3 regions of the Desulfovibrio desulfopostgatei genome follow, and region 3 is predicted to be linked to each of the others. Evidence: predicted binding sites of a transcription regulator. Region 3 holds the regulator's gene; each other region holds the start of a gene.

Region 1 (5,031 bases), 1.2 Mb from region 3:
TCCGCCTCATCCTTGCCGCGCGGCATGGCCGCCAGAAAACCGGGGAACAACAGGCGCTCGCCCTTGGCCTTCCACTGCGTATGCGCGCAGGCAATACTGGCCGTGGTGTCGTGAAAGCGCGCCCCGGCCATCTGCGAGGCCACAAAGCGCGACCAGATGAGCCGATAAAGATTGTACTGCTCCGGCGGCAGGTGAGTTTTCACCTCATCGGGCGTGATGGTCACATCAACAGGGCGGATGGCTTCATGCGCGTCCTGCGCGCCGCCCTTGGCCTTGTAGACCCTGGCCCGCTTGGGCAGATATTCCTTGCCAAAGCTGCCTTCAATAAAGGCCTTGGCTGCATCGCGGGCTTCATCGGCAATGCGTGTGGAGTCGGTACGCATGTAAGTGATGAGGGCCGTAAGCCCCCTGTCGCCCAGTTCAACGCCTTCGTACAGACGCTGGGCAATATTCATGGTGCGCTTGGCAGTGTACGAAAGGCGCTGGTTGGCAGCCTGCTGCAAGGTTGAGGTAATGAAGGGCGGCTGCGGGGCGCGTTCGCGCTCTTTTTCTTCCACGCTTTCTACCACAAAGGGCTTGCCCGCCATGGCGTCTTCAATATCCTTGGCCTGGGCCGCATTGCTGACCACGGCCTTTTTTCCGCCTACCTTGGCAAGCTCGGCCTTGAACGGCGGCGGCACGTCGGCTGCCAGCAAGGCTTTGAACAGCCAGTATTCTTCGGGCTTGAAGACCTCGCGGGCCTCCTCGCGCTCAACAATGAGGCGCAGGGCCACCGACTGCACGCGCCCGGCAGAAATGCCGCGCTTGATGGACTTCCACAGCAGGGGCGAAATTTTGTAGCCCACCAGACGATCCAGCACACGGCGGGCCTGCTGCGCGTCAAAAAGATGTCCGTTGAGCTCGCGCGGGTGCGCCAAGGCTTCTTTCACCGCCTTGGCCGTGATTTCGTTAAACTGGATGCGTTTGATATCCTTGGCTTTGTCGCGGATAAGTTCCGCCACATGCCAGGCAATGGCCTCTCCCTCGCGGTCGGGGTCGGGCGCGAGATATACGGTATCGGCCTTGGAAGCGGCCGCGCGGAGTTCGCTGACCACATTTTTTTTATTGTCTATAACCTCGTAGTGCGGCGCAAAATCGTTGGCTTCGTCCACACCAAGCGAGCTGGACGGCAGGTCGCGCACATGGCCAACACTGGCCTGCACCATGTACTGCGGCCCCAGAAACTTCTTGATGGTCTTCACCTTGGCGGGTGATTCCACAATGATAAGCTGTTTGCCCATGCTGCCCCTCGGTTATCTCGTGCTTGCCGGCAAAAAACGTGCGGCCCTGTTAACGCTCACGCCATCGCGTGGCTGCCGCGCGCACCCTGCACCGTCACTTATATGGTTGCCAGCGCGGCGTTTTCACGCAATTTTTCTTGCGTGCAATCGCAACGCAACACGCCCGCGCAACGATTATTTTCCGTTGCCAAAATCCATTGCAGCGCCATAACGCCCCGTTGGCGGCAATGCGCGACACAACCAATAGCGTCAAGTACGAAGCATTTGTCAAGTCCCGACCTGTCTCAGCTCCATACGCCAGCACCGCTTATCCTGGGGGCAACCGTGCCAAACTGGACAGCAAGGCCAATCTGCGCTATTTATGATAGTGTCGTTCAAAATTGCAAGGAAGCATATGACAATCTGTTTTCTGCCACGTAACTTTTTTGCGGCTCTGTGCCTGCTGACCATGTTTGCTTTTGGCGCGGGTTGCGCCACGCATCAGGAGCAGCCGGGCACCCCGCCTGCCGCAGATTCCGGAGCGCAGCCAGGCAGCGATGCAGATGTTTCTGATGCACCGCTGCAAAGTGTGCAGGTGCGCAAAGGGCAGACCGTGCACGTGGCAGTGAGCGGCGGCGATGCCTCGTTTAACGCCGACTTTGAATCCATGCTCACGAGTTATTTGCAGAGCGAAAAAGATCTGACCCCCGCCGATTCGGCGCAAAAGGCAGACTTGCTCATACGCGTGAAGGTAGAGGACATATACCCTCTGGGTTCGCGCAACGCGCCTGTGAGCGCAGGGCATGCCCTGGGTTCAACCGCCACCGGAGCCATGCTGGGCGTGCTGCTTGGCGGCACAACCGGCGGCAGAAGCGGGGCAGCCTGGGGGGCAGGCGCCGGAGCGGCCCTTGGCCTGGGCGTGGCCCTACTGGACAGTTCCGGCAAAAGCAAAATATGGGGAATGAAAGCTCTCGTGGGCGTGGGCCGCAACGGACGGGAACCGTCAGATGCGGACATGCACCGCACCACGGTGCGCGCTGAGGGAGCCAACATGGGCAAGGAGGAAATCCTGCCCGCCCTAGAGGACACATTAAGCCGAAAGATTCTCGAGTCGCTGCGCTCCTGATTTCGCGCCAACGCTATCCGCATTCCAGCCCTCGCCCCGCGAGGCTGGTCGCAAATATTATCTCCCCCCCGAATACAACTCAGATCCGCGCCTTTTTTGGCGGCGGCATCTCAAAGGAGCAGTATGTCCTTTATCCGCTATATTCTGATGCTGTGCCTGGCCGTTGCCTCCCTGTGCGGGTGCGTGCGCCAACCGGCGGACGCCGCACGTGTGGAAGTGCTGCGTCAGGGCCAGATTGAGGAGCCGGAAGCCGATGTGAACATCCATCCGGCGGTTTATGTTAATGTGCGCGATAATACCAACAAGGTTTTCGGCCTGCGCACCCAGGTGGAAACATGGCTGCAACGCCAGGGCTATACGGTAGTGCCAAACCCCAGCGAGGCTGGCTACATCCTCCAGATAGTCGTGCTTGCTGCCGGGACGACCGCACCGGAAACCGCCCGCCAGGTGGTGACTGCAGGGTATGACGCCCCCTCGCAACTGAGCGGCAAGGGCGGCACCGCCCTGGTGGCGGATGTTTTGCTGGTGCAGCGCCATGTCCCCAGCACTCAGGGTTCCCGCCGCACAAACCTCAAAAACATTGGCAAACGCAATGCCGTTGGCAGCAGCCAGATGCGCATTGCCCTGCTCGTCCATCAGGAATTCAAGACGGGCGCGGGCATGCCCCCGGTCTTTGCCGAAACGCTTGCCAAGGAACTGGCGACTTCCGTTCACAGCGCCAACACCGAAGAAGCACCAGCCCAACCCGCCAAGCAGTAACCGCTTCCGCTCGGAAGGGGCAGCCTGATCCCATACCCCATTGCCTTTCCCAAGGGCAACCGATGCTGTCGGTTGCCCTTGTTATTGATGGCAACCCTCACGGGTTCCTCCGCCAGCGTCAGCATTCCGGCGCAGGCCCGACCCGCAAAATATAACCTGTCGTTTTACCCGCGCATATCCAGAGTTGGCACTGTACTTGCTTTTTCCTCAACGCGGAGCCTCAGGCCCGCAGGAGGAACACATGGCACTTTCCAATTTTCTGATCCGCCCCCCATCTGATGCACAAAAGGCCCAGGCGGGAGCACCACGCCGCACTGCGCCTGCGCAGGCCGGAAACCCTGCGTCCTTTGCCAACATCATGAGCGGCCAGACCACCAATGCGGAAAACGCCAGCACGGCCGAAATGCAGCGTGCAGGCATGGCCCTGGCTGGAAATACGGGGCAGCAGGGCATGGTACTGGCAGGGCGTTCGCCCAGCGATCTTGCCCGCGCGCAGGTGTTCAGCAAGGCAGAAACCGACATGCGCCAGACCAAGGCCATTGACAGCCTCATGCAGACAGTATCAGGCGGCAACTCAACCCTTGATCTTGCCCGCAGCATGGGTACTGCCCGCCATCTGCGCTCCATGACCAGCGCCATGGACAACCGCATCAAGGGACTCAACATGGGCGATTTTGTCCATTCGCGCACCCAGCCCCAGGCTCAGGCCCGCACCAAACCCTCGCATAAGGTAGAGGACATGGAGCTCGGCCAGCTTTCAGCCCGCTTTGAGTCTGGCAGCGACGGCATTGCCGCCGTGGGCTATGACCGCAATGGTGGTACCTCCTACGGCAAGTATCAGGTATCGTCCCGCGCGGGCAGCCTGAAGGATTTTTTAGATTTTCTGGATACGGAAGCCCCGGATCTTTCCAAGCGCCTGCGCTCCTCCGGCCCCGGCAACACGGGCAGCCGCAAGGGCGCCATGCCCGACACGTGGCGAGCCATCGCCAGCGAACAGCCCGAGCGTTTTGAGGATCTTCAGGAGGCCTTTGTACGTCAGAGCCATTACAAGCCCGCGCTGGATTCCATCGCACAACGCATCGGCCTGAACCCAGACAAGGTTTCCACAGCCATGCGCGAGGTTATCTGGAGCACATCCGTACAGCACGGCCCTGCTGGCGCAGCACGCATATTCGAGCGGGCGCACGCCATGAGCGGCAAACCGACCGATGCGGCCTATGAGCGCAACCTCATCAACAACGTGTACAACATACGCGTGGGGCAGTTCGGATCTTCCGACAGCAATATTCAGGCAGCCGTGGCCAACCGCTTCAAGCAGGAAAAGGCCCTGGCCCTGAACCTTCTGAACGGCGGCAAAACCTCGGCGCTGGCATAAGGCAGTCAACCAATGGAGACCACCTGCTCTGCGGCTGACCGCTCAGGCACCACACTGGTCATCAACCTGACGCGATTTGGCGACCTGCTGCAATGCCAGCCCCTCATTGAAGATCTGCATTGTCAGGGCCAGGCAGTGCATCTGGTGTGCCTGGACAATTTTTCCAGCGCCCAGCCCCTGCTGCGCCATGTGGAGCGCACCTGGCCCCTGCCCGGCGCGCGGCTCATGGCCGACATGGACAAGGATTGGCGCATCGCAACGGCGCTTCTGCTGGAATTTGCCCGCGCCGTCAGGAGCGAGGCCAGGCCCGACTGCGTCGTCAACCTGACCACTACCCTGCCTGCGCGGCTGCTCACTGGCCTGCTGGCTGGCGGGCAGGTGGACGGGCAGGCCAAAATTCGAGGTTTCTGCCTAGACGCGCACGGTTTTGGGCAAAACAGGGGCATCTGGTCCACATTTCTGAACAGCGGCGCTACAAACCGACTGAGCGCCCCCTTTAATCTTGCGGATAT
Region 2 (5,031 bases), 1.8 Mb from region 3:
GGATCAATGAGGTTCAGAAGCGATGGAACGATAAACTCGGTCATATGTGGCTCCTGGGGACAGGATGGCCAGTCTGCTGCCCATCCTGTCCAAAAAATCTATTTGAGTAGGCCGGCTTCTGAGAGCAGAGCTTTGTCTTTTTCCTCGACAGATCGGATGTAGGCTGCTGTGGCAGCTCCATCCAGGTACTCCGCAGGTTGGCCGGCTTTTTTCATGTCCGCCAGATATCCGGGATCGTTGCAGATTTTCTTAAAAGTTTCCCGCAAAAACGCCATTTTGTCCGCGGGGGTGCCCTTGGGGGCAGCAAAAATGCGCCGTATGTCAGAAACAAGATTCACGTTTTGTTCACGCAGGGTCGGCACATCGGGCAAAAAGTCATTGCGCTTTTCTGCCGCAACATTGAGCACATTAAATTCGTCAATGGAGCGCATGACATCGTTGATATTGCCAAAAATCAGATCAACTTCGCCGCCAAGCAGGGCCGCGTTCTGATCAGCGGCTCCTTTATAAAAAACACGGCTCAGCTTCACATCAGGGAAGAGTTTGTTGAACTCCAGAAACATCAGATGATGGCCGCTCAGCGGGCCGACAAGCCCAACCCTGACTGCATTGGGAGAAGCCTTTGCGGCATCAATAATATCCTTGAACGACTTGAACTTACTTGACTTAAGCACGGCGATGCACTGTGGGTCGTTGACCACCTGGGCAATGTATTCAAAGCTGTCTGCATTGAAAGAGGCGCGCTGTGCAAGGGATTGAAGTACGAGATGCGGGACGTTAAGGCCGCCGATGGTGTAGCCATCAGGGTTTGCCTTGGCTATTTCCGTAAAGCCGATAATGCCGCCAGCGCCGGGTTTATACACAAACACCCAGGGTTCTTTGACATATTTATCCCAGTACTTTTGCATGATGCGTGCTTGAACATCACTGGAGCCACCTGCGGTAAAAGCAATGATCATGCTGACGGGTTTGTCTGGGTACGCGGCGGCAACCGGATGGGCAGCCATTGAAATGAGGGAGAGGGCGAAGAAAAGGCAAGGTAAAATGGCTTTGAACTTCATCTAGGCCTCCTTTTCGAAAGCAGTATCATTCCTTTTTTGGGGAGGAAAGTATCCTGGGAAAGCAACTTTCCCAGGATACATAACGCAACTTAGGCGCTTTCGTACAAACGGGTCATAATGAATTCTCTGTGTCCCAGAACTTCAGCGGATGTATTGCGTCCATTGCAGGTGCGGAACATCATTTCAAGCAGCTTGTCGCCAGCGGCATCAAGGTTGATTTCGCGGCGCAGAATACCGGAAACGTCAACATCGATGTGCTCGCTCATGGTGCGCACGGTACGGGGGTTGGCCGAAAGTTTAATCACCGGCAGAATGGGATTGCCGATGATGTTGCCCTGGCCCGTGGGGAAAAAGTGCACCACAAAACCGGAGGCCGCGCAGAGCGTAACCATTTCAGCAGCGGCGGAAGAAGAATCCATGAACCACAAGCCGGGGCCGGTGGGCATTTCAGCCTTGTCGAGGCAGCCGATAACAGGGGCTTTGCGGCCAATTTTCTGCACATTGCCCAGGGCTTTTTCTTCAATGGTGGTCAGGCCGCCTTCAATGTTGCCCTTGGTGGGCTGGGAGTCGCTGAGATCGTCTGTTTTGTGGTCGTCCACAACCTTGGCGTAGCGGTCAAAAAAGCCCTTGAACTTGGCCCGGACCTCATCGTTGGCGCAACGTTCCATAACCAGATGTTCGCCGCCGGTGATCTCAGTGGTTTCACCAAAGAGGGTGGTGGCGCCCTTTTCCCACAGTTTGTCAAAAGCGTTGCCAACGGTGGGGTTGGCGGCAATACCGGAGGTGGTGTCGGATTCACCGCACTTGGTGGAAACCCACAACTCGTTTACCTTGCATTCGGTGCGTTGCAATTCGGTGGCGAAGTGCATGAATTCCTTGGCCTTGCGGGAGGCGCTGCAAATGGTTTCAAGGTCGCCGTGCTGTTCGATGGCAAATCCTTCAACGGGCTTGCCGGTCTTGGCGATACCGTCTACCACGCGCTTGGTCCACTGGGGCTCAATGCCGATAACGATAACGGCGGCAACGTTGGGGTTGGAGCCCACGCCGATCAGCGTGCGGAAATGCAGGTCAAGGTCTTCGCCGAACTGAAGGCGGCCATAAGCGTGGGGAAGAGCCAGGGTGCCCTTGACGTTGTTGGCTACCGCTTCGCAAGCGGCGTTGGAAAGATCGTCCAGGGGCAGAATGATAACGTGGTTACGGATGCCCACGCGGCCATTTTCGCGGCGATAGGCCATAAATGTCTGTTGCATCAGATCACCACCTTTTGGTTTTGACGTTGTGGACATGCAGGTGCTCGCCACGCTTGATGGGCTGCACAACCTTGCCAATGTCAGTGCCGTACTTGATGACGGTGTCGCCCACAGCCATATCCTTAAGGGCAATCTTGTGGCCGATCGGAATGTCGTTCAGCGTTTCAAAGTCGATGCTCTGGTTGCCGTCCATGACCCAGCCATTGAGCTTGTCGCCTTTCTTCACCCCTTCGACAACGATAACGCCGACGCTATCGCCGGGTTCGTGAACCACAAAATGGGTTACCATACCGCTCTCCTTTAATAACATTGCTATAAAAAAGTTTTTTGAAGCAAAAACTTAATGGCAGTATGAGCAAAACAAGAGTACATTTTGCAAAATTATTAGTTTGCATCTGTGGAGTATTGTATATCCACACATAAATACCAATAATATTTTCTGCCTTTAAGCCTTGCTGCAAGATATAGAGCAATTGGTGTGCCAAAAAGTATGCTGCCAGATATCTCATGAGAATGATGGACTTATTTTCACAAACTTGATTGAATAACCAGTGAATACATTGATTTATTGGTAAAAATGATTATATTTGGGCATAAAATTACCCAAATACAGGCGGACAGAATGAAATATAAAATTACCCCTAAGGGGCTGAGCAGCCCCTCTCTCACTGTCGGACAGGTTGTTCACCATCTGGCGCGCATTGTGGCCGGAAAAATCGACAGGAACGCTTTCTTTCAGATTTTATCCAAACAACTTCGTGAACTTTTTCACTATGACAGATTTTGTATTAATCTCTATGACGCAGAACGGGAATTTCTGAACCTGTTCACCGCTGCGGACGGAACCGTGGTAGAATCGCTTTCAAATACGCGCATAGCGCGCAACACGGTTGCTGGGCTTGCCATATCCTCGCGCAAACCTGTGGTTATTAATGACCTTTCTGTGCATAATCTGGGCGATGGCCCCATGCCGCTCTCGTCAGTGGGCCTTAACGCAACTATTGCCCTGCCCCTGATCATCAACCGCGAGGTCATTGGCACGCTGCACGTCTCCTTTGTAAAACAGCCTGATAATATTGTTGAGATTCTGAATTTTCTTATTGAGCTTACGCCAGTGCTCACGGCTTTTCTGTTCGCAGTCCTGGCTGAGGAACGCATGGCAAAGGTCAGGCCAGTGACGGAGCATTCCGGCAGAATGCAGGATGACTCAAGCAGTATTCTGCTTGAAAGCAAGCTGCTCGAGACGCCGCCCATGGTGCGCACAATGGCTGTGGTGCGCAAAGTTGCAAAGTTGAACATTCCCGTGCTTATCACCGGAGAAACAGGCACGGGTAAAAGCATGCTGGCGCGTTGGCTGCATCGTCACAGCCCGCGAAGGGAAGAAAACTTCGTAAAGGTCAACTGCCCTTCTATCGCCCCCACGCTTTTTGAAAGCGAAATGTTCGGCTATGCAAAGGGTGCTTTTACCGGGGCCACAGCCAAGCGTATTGGCCGTATTGAACTGGCCCAGCACGGGACCCTGTTTCTGGATGAAATTGGCGAACTTGCGCCGGAAATGCAGAGCAAACTGCTGCTGGTCATGGAAGAAAATTCCTTTGAGCGCGTGGGCGAGGCTGAATCCACGGGCGTGGACATCCGCGTAATTTCAGCCACCAATATTGATCTGGCAGCAGCCATGGCCGAGGGGCGACTGCGGCGGGATCTGTATTACAGGCTCGGTTCAGTGGTTGTGCGTATGCCTTCGCTACGGGAGCGCAAAAGCGATATTCCCCTGTTTGTGGACCACTTTATTCATCAGTTCTCCAAGGAGTACGAGATACGCCCTCCCCGGCTGAGCCGTTCCGTGGTGCAGGCCCTGCACGGGCATTCATGGCCCGGCAATATCCGTGAACTGCGCAATGTGGTGAGCCGTATGCTGCTTCATTCGCTGGATTCGGCGGTCACGGAGGATTTTGTTTTGGAGGCCCTGCACCAGTGGGAACCTGAATCTGCTGAGAAACAGCCTTGCGAGTCAGCCGTTTCTGAGGCGGGCGGAATTTCTGGGAGCGTTGCTGCCCCGGTATCTGGCGGCCCAGGCAGCGTGCAGGCGACAGCCCCGGAGCGCCTCCCCACACTTGAAGAAAATGAGCGTGCCCATATCGAACGGGCGTTGCGCCAGTCCGGCGGGCGAATTTCGGGGCCGCGAGGAGCAGCGGTGCTGCTGGGCGTGCCGCGCTCTACCCTGCAACACAGGATGCGCAAGTTGGGTATGGACAGGTAGCGTTTTTTGCTCCCGCTCGCGGTGCCGCAAGTCGATAGGTGGCTATTTTCTTTCGTACTGTTCCTGTTGTTGAGTTTCCCACAGTTTGCGCTTATGATGCCTCCCTATCTTTTGGGAAATACCGCATCTCGGAGTAAGCATGCTTGAGTATATCCGTTCCAATTCGCAGTCTCTTGGCGTCAAACTGGCTTTTGGCCTCATTATCCTTGTCTTTGTTTTCTGGGGCGTGGGCAGTATGAAAGACCGGGGCGCGGGCAATGTGGTCGCCATGGTTAACGGCGAGCCCATTACTGTGCGTGATTTTGAACTCGCCTATCGCAATGCGGAAGAATCCGTGATGCGCAACAACCCCGGCGCAACGCGCGAGCAGGTTCGTCAGGGGCTTGGCCGTCAGGTGCTGCGCGATCTGGTCAGCCAGACTCTCGTGCGTCAGGAAGCTGCCAGCGCGGGCATTACCGTG
Region 3 (5,031 bases):
CGCGCCGGGCACAACAGATGACCGGCGCGCGGGCCGCTTGTGGTGGGCACGCACGCTGAAAAGGGAATAACACATTACTTAGCTTGTTTTACTTAGTCAATGCTAGCCAAAAAATTCAATTTGGGTTAAGACTGTTTGGTTGAACTATTCAACATACCCAAGTACAGGTGGAAGTGCATGAAAACTAAATACATTTTTGTGACGGGCGGCGTTCTGTCGTCGTTAGGCAAGGGCCTCGCGGCTGCGTCTTTGGGCGCGCTGCTGCAAACGCGCGGGCTTACGGTAACCATCCAGAAGCTTGATCCTTACATCAATGTTGACCCCGGCACCATGAACCCGTTCCAGCACGGCGAGGTATTTGTTACCGATGACGGCGCGGAAACGGATCTGGATCTCGGGCACTACGAACGTTACCTTAACGTGCCCATGTCGCGGAAGAACAACACCACTTCCGGCGCCATTTACAACCACGTCATCGCCAAGGAACGTCACGGCGATTACCTGGGCGCCACTGTGCAGGTGATCCCGCACATTACTGATGAAATCAAGAGCGTGGTGCTTTCCCTTTCTGAAGGCGAGGACGCGCCCGATGTCGCCATTATCGAAATCGGCGGCACCGTGGGCGACATTGAAGGCCTGCCCTTTCTTGAGGCCATCCGTCAGTTGCGTTCCGACCTTGGACGCGACAACTGCCTGAACATTCACCTTACCCTGGTTCCCTACCTGCGCAGCGCTGGCGAGCACAAGACCAAGCCCACCCAGCACAGCGTCAAGGAACTGCTCTCCATCGGCATTCAGCCCGATATCATTCTGTGCCGCTGCGAGCAGAGCATCCCCGAAGAACTGCGCCGCAAGATCGCCCTGTTCTGCAATGTGGATCAGGACGCCGTGTTCTCTTCGGTTGATGTGAACAATATTTATGAAGTGCCGCTCAAGTTCTATGAGGAAGGCTTTGACCAGAAGGTGGCCATCATGCTGCGCCTGCCCGCGCGCAATGCCCACCTTGAAGCCTGGGAAAAGCTCGTGAGCGACTGCGCCAACCCCAAGGGCAAGGTCACCATTGCCATTGTGGGCAAGTACGTTGACCTCAAGGAAGCTTACAAGAGCCTGCACGAAGCCCTCATTCACGGCGGCGTTGCCAACCGCGTTGAAGTGGAACTGCGCTACGTCAATTCCGAGAATGTGGACGAAAGCAATTGCGCGGAATCCTTCAAGGGCTGTCACGGCATTCTTGTGCCCGGCGGCTTTGGCTACCGCGGCGTGGAAGGCAAGATTGCCGCCATCCGCTATGCGCGTGAAAACAACATTCCCTTCTTCGGCATCTGCCTTGGCATGCAGTGCGCGGTTATCGAATTTGCCCGCCACGTGGCAAACCTTGATGACGCCAACTCTGAAGAATTCAACCCGCTTTCTGACCACAAGGTTATCTACCTTATGACCGAGTGGTTCGACTTCCGCACCAAGAACGTTGAAAAACGCGACGCGGGCAGCGACAAGGGCGGCACCATGCGCCTTGGCTCCTACCCCTGCAAGGTGCAGCCCGATACCAAGGCCTTTGTGGCCTACAAAAAGGGCATGGTTGATGAACGTCACCGCCACCGCTACGAATTCAACAATGCCTTCAAGGAAATGCTTGGCGAAAAGGGCATGGTTTTCAGCGGCACCGCCCCTGACGATTCGCTTGTGGAAATCATTGAACTGAAGAACCACCCTTGGTTCCTTGGCTGTCAGTTCCACCCCGAATTCAAATCCCGGCCCATGAACGCGCATCCGCTGTTCCGTGAATTTATCGGAGCGGCTAAAAAGTTCGCCAAGGTGTAATTTCGCGGCGTTAACGCAGCGAGGCTTGTTGGTTTCCACCAAGCTTGGGTATCGCAAAATCGCGCAAAAAGGGGAGGGCATTGCCTTCCTTTTTTTGTGCGCAGATTATTTCCAACGGCGCAAATGCTGCGCCAAATCTGGATTTTTGGCGCTGACAGCCCTTGCCGCTGGCTGGGGATGCCGTGAACCTGATCTTGCAACTGTTAGCTATTGCATAATTTTTGCAGATGTGGCACAGTACTTGTAAACAGATAATTCTATAGTCCTATGGCTAGTTAAGGCAAAAGAGTACACATGGCACTGGAACTACGGCAGCAACTCAAGCTGTCACAGCAACTGGTAATGACCCCGCAATTGCAGCAGGCAATCAAGCTGCTGCAGCTCTCACGCGTGGAACTTCTGGAAACTGTGCAGCAGGAACTGCTTGAAAACCCCTTTCTCGAAGAATCTTCACTTACTGACGATTCCTCCCTGGAGCAGCACGAGGAAAGCCGCGAAGCGCCCAAGGAGGAAGTGTACGACAGGGAACTGGCCAAGGATGCCGACTGGGAAGATTACCTCGGCGAGTTTGCCAGCACCCCCCGCCTTTCGCAGTCGCGCGAATATGAACTTGCCGAAGAAATTTCGCCTCTTGAAGCCCGCTATGCGGCCAAGCCCACCCTTGAGGGGCATCTGTTCTGGCAGTTGCGCCTTTCTTCGCTGACAGAAGAGCAGAAGGCCATTGGCGAGGTCATTATCGGCAATCTCTCCTCAGCCGGGTATCTGCAAGCCAGCATTGAAGAAGTGGCCGAAATGGCCGAGGTTGCGCCCGAGGCCGTGCTGCCCGTGCTTGAAAGGGTGCAGCTTTTTGACCCCATCGGCGTTGCCGCGCGTGACGCGCGCGAATGCCTGATGGTGCAGATCAAGAACCTCAATTACGCTCGCGACCCCATCCTCGTGGAGCTGGTAGAATCGCACCTCGAAGACCTCGAGGCCAAGCGCTACAAGCCCCTGCTGCGCAAGTTCAAGCTCGATATGGAAGAGCTCAAGGAGTATCTGGATATCATCCAGAGCCTTGACCCATTGCCCGGCGCAAGTTTTGGCGGCGGCGAGCCAACCTACGTAAGCCCCGATGTATTTGTGTACAAGATGGGCGACGAATTTGTGATTTTGCTCAACGATGACGGCCTGCCCCAGTTGCAGCTTTCGGCCATGAGCCAGATGAACATTGGCGGCTCGGAGAAGGAAAAGGACTACTGCGCAGAAAAGATCCGCTCCGCCTCATGGCTTATCAAGAGTCTGTATCAGCGCCAGCGCACGCTTTACAAGGTTATGGAAAGCATTGTGCGCCATCAGCAGCCGTTTTTTGAAGACGGCGTGACCAAGCTCGCGCCGCTCATTCTCAAGGATATTGCTGACGACATCAGCATGCACGAATCAACGGTGAGCCGCATTACCACCAACAAGTATGTGGCAACGCCCCACGGCATCTTTGAATTGAAGTTTTTCTTTAACAGCGGCCTTGAACTCGATGACGGAAGTCAGGTAGGCTCAGAAAGCGTCAAGGCTCTGATCAAGAAATTCATCTCTGAGGAAGATACCCGATCCCCCCTCAGCGATGAGCGTATCGGCGAAATGCTCAAGGAACGCCTCAAGGTCAATATTGCGCGGCGTACGGTGGCAAAATACCGCACGGCACTTGATATTCCATCTTCGTCAAGGCGCAAGGAGCATTTCTGATTCCCCGTCGAGTGGCTCAATACTTAGGAGGAACTTATGAACATCTCATTTGCATTCAAGAATTTTGAAGCCTCCGAACATCTGAAGAAGTATGCCCGTCGCCGCATGGAAAAGCTGGGACGGTTTTTTGGCAAGGCCTCTGGCCTTGAAGTTGCCGTTGTGCTGACAGTCGACAAGTTCCGTCATCGCTGCGAAGTGACCGTTACGGGCGAAGGCCTGCACATCAATGCCACGGAACAGACCTCGGATATGTACGCCGCCATTGACCTTGTGACAGACAAGGTCGAATCGCAGATCAAGCGCCAGGTGGCCCGCGTAAAGGCCCAGCGGCGGCACGCCCGCAATACGGATGTGGACGTGTTTACCTACAACCTCGATGCCGAAGCCGACGTGCAGCAGCCCGTTGACGGCACCGACCGCCTCGCCACCAAGCCCCTGCATCTGGATGAAGCGCTCATGCAGCTTGATTCCATCGGCAGCGAGTTTCTGGTGTTCTTTAACGCAGAAAACAACCGCATCAATGTGGTATACCGCACCAAGGTGAGCGGCTATGCCCTCATTGACCCCGTGTTGTAATCATTCATAATGAGGGGGCGGGCTGGCAACGGCCCGCCCCCGTTTCAGGCGCACCCCCCCTGCCGGTTGCCGCGCAATGGCCTTACACGGGCTTGAGCGCGGCGCGGATTTGGCAACGTCCGTCAGAAGCCTGTGGCGCACAACCCCGGCTGCAAACGGCGATCTGACCCCGAAGAGGCGAATGTCATGAAGGATTCCGCGCAGATACCCCCCACAGATTCCACCCTTGACGCAAAGCCTGATGCTGACGCGCCCGTTCCCGGCGTGGATGTGCAGGTGTGCATTGTCACGGGCCTTTCCGGCGCTGGCAAAAGCACGGCGCTCAAGGTTTTTGAAGACATGGGCCACTTTGTGGTCGACGGGCTGCCCGTGAGCCTTGTCATGGAAATGGTGGACATGATGTCGCGCCCCTCCATGAGCCATTTCAAGGGCATCGCTCTGGGTATGGACCTGCGCCAGAGCAATTTTGTGGAAGACATCAACGACTGCCTGAGCATGCTTGCGGGCAAAAACATCCGCCCCATGCTGCTTTTTCTTGAGGCCAACAATCAGGAACTCATTCGCCGCTACGCTTCGACACGCCGCCCGCATCCGCTGGAACGCGAGGGCATGGGCCTTGAGGCGGCGCTGCTGGCAGAGCGCAGCAGCCTGCGCCCTCTGCGCGAAATGGCTGATCTGGTCATCGACACCTCGCGTTTTTCCATCCATGACCTGCGGCGCGCCATCCAGAAGCGCTGGAGCGGCAACAAGGGCAAGCTGCGGGCCATCAGGGTCAACGTGATTTCTTTTGGCTTCAAATACGGTGTACCGCGCGAGGCTGATCTGGTTTTTGACCTGCGTTTTCTGGCAAATCCCTATTTTGTGGACGAGCTGCGCCCCATGAGCGGCAAGGACAAACCCGTTGCCGACTATGTG

The links. The regulator sigma-54, encoded in region 3, starts transcription at its own class of promoters, with help from an activator protein. The targets are predictions, from matches to a motif close to CTGGCACGGNNNNTGCTT.
Region 1: the regulator sigma-54 is predicted to act here: its motif matches at 3,329-3,346, upstream of ACUZ9Q_RS01165 (VgrG-related protein).
Region 2: the regulator sigma-54 is predicted to act here: its motif matches at 2,779-2,796, upstream of ACUZ9Q_RS14340 (UxaA family hydrolase).

Annotation. Positions count from the first base shown of each region.
Region 1 covers NZ_JBRBQS010000002.1:265,050-270,080, reverse strand. Annotated here, with positions in the region: gene topA (type I DNA topoisomerase) at 1-1,280, opposite strand, end outside; gene ACUZ9Q_RS01175 (hypothetical protein) at 1,675-2,385, shown strand; gene traT (complement resistance protein TraT) at 2,509-3,144, shown strand; gene ACUZ9Q_RS01165 (VgrG-related protein) at 3,386-4,519, shown strand; gene ACUZ9Q_RS01160 (glycosyltransferase family 9 protein) at 4,532-5,031, shown strand, end outside.
Region 2 covers NZ_JBRBQS010000002.1:3,296,410-3,301,440, forward strand. Annotated here, with positions in the region: gene ACUZ9Q_RS14325 (tripartite tricarboxylate transporter permease) at 1-44, opposite strand, end outside; gene ACUZ9Q_RS14330 (tripartite tricarboxylate transporter substrate binding protein) at 99-1,061, opposite strand; gene ACUZ9Q_RS14335 (UxaA family hydrolase) at 1,151-2,311, opposite strand; gene ACUZ9Q_RS14340 (UxaA family hydrolase) at 2,316-2,600, opposite strand; gene ACUZ9Q_RS14345 (sigma-54-dependent Fis family transcriptional regulator) at 2,934-4,571, shown strand; gene ACUZ9Q_RS14350 (SurA N-terminal domain-containing protein) at 4,711-5,031, shown strand, end outside.
Region 3 covers NZ_JBRBQS010000002.1:1,459,679-1,464,709, forward strand. Annotated here, with positions in the region: gene ACUZ9Q_RS06505 (CTP synthase) at 178-1,821, shown strand; gene rpoN (RNA polymerase factor sigma-54) at 2,116-3,540, shown strand; gene hpf (ribosome hibernation-promoting factor, HPF/YfiA family) at 3,577-4,116, shown strand; gene rapZ (RNase adapter RapZ) at 4,303-5,031, shown strand, end outside.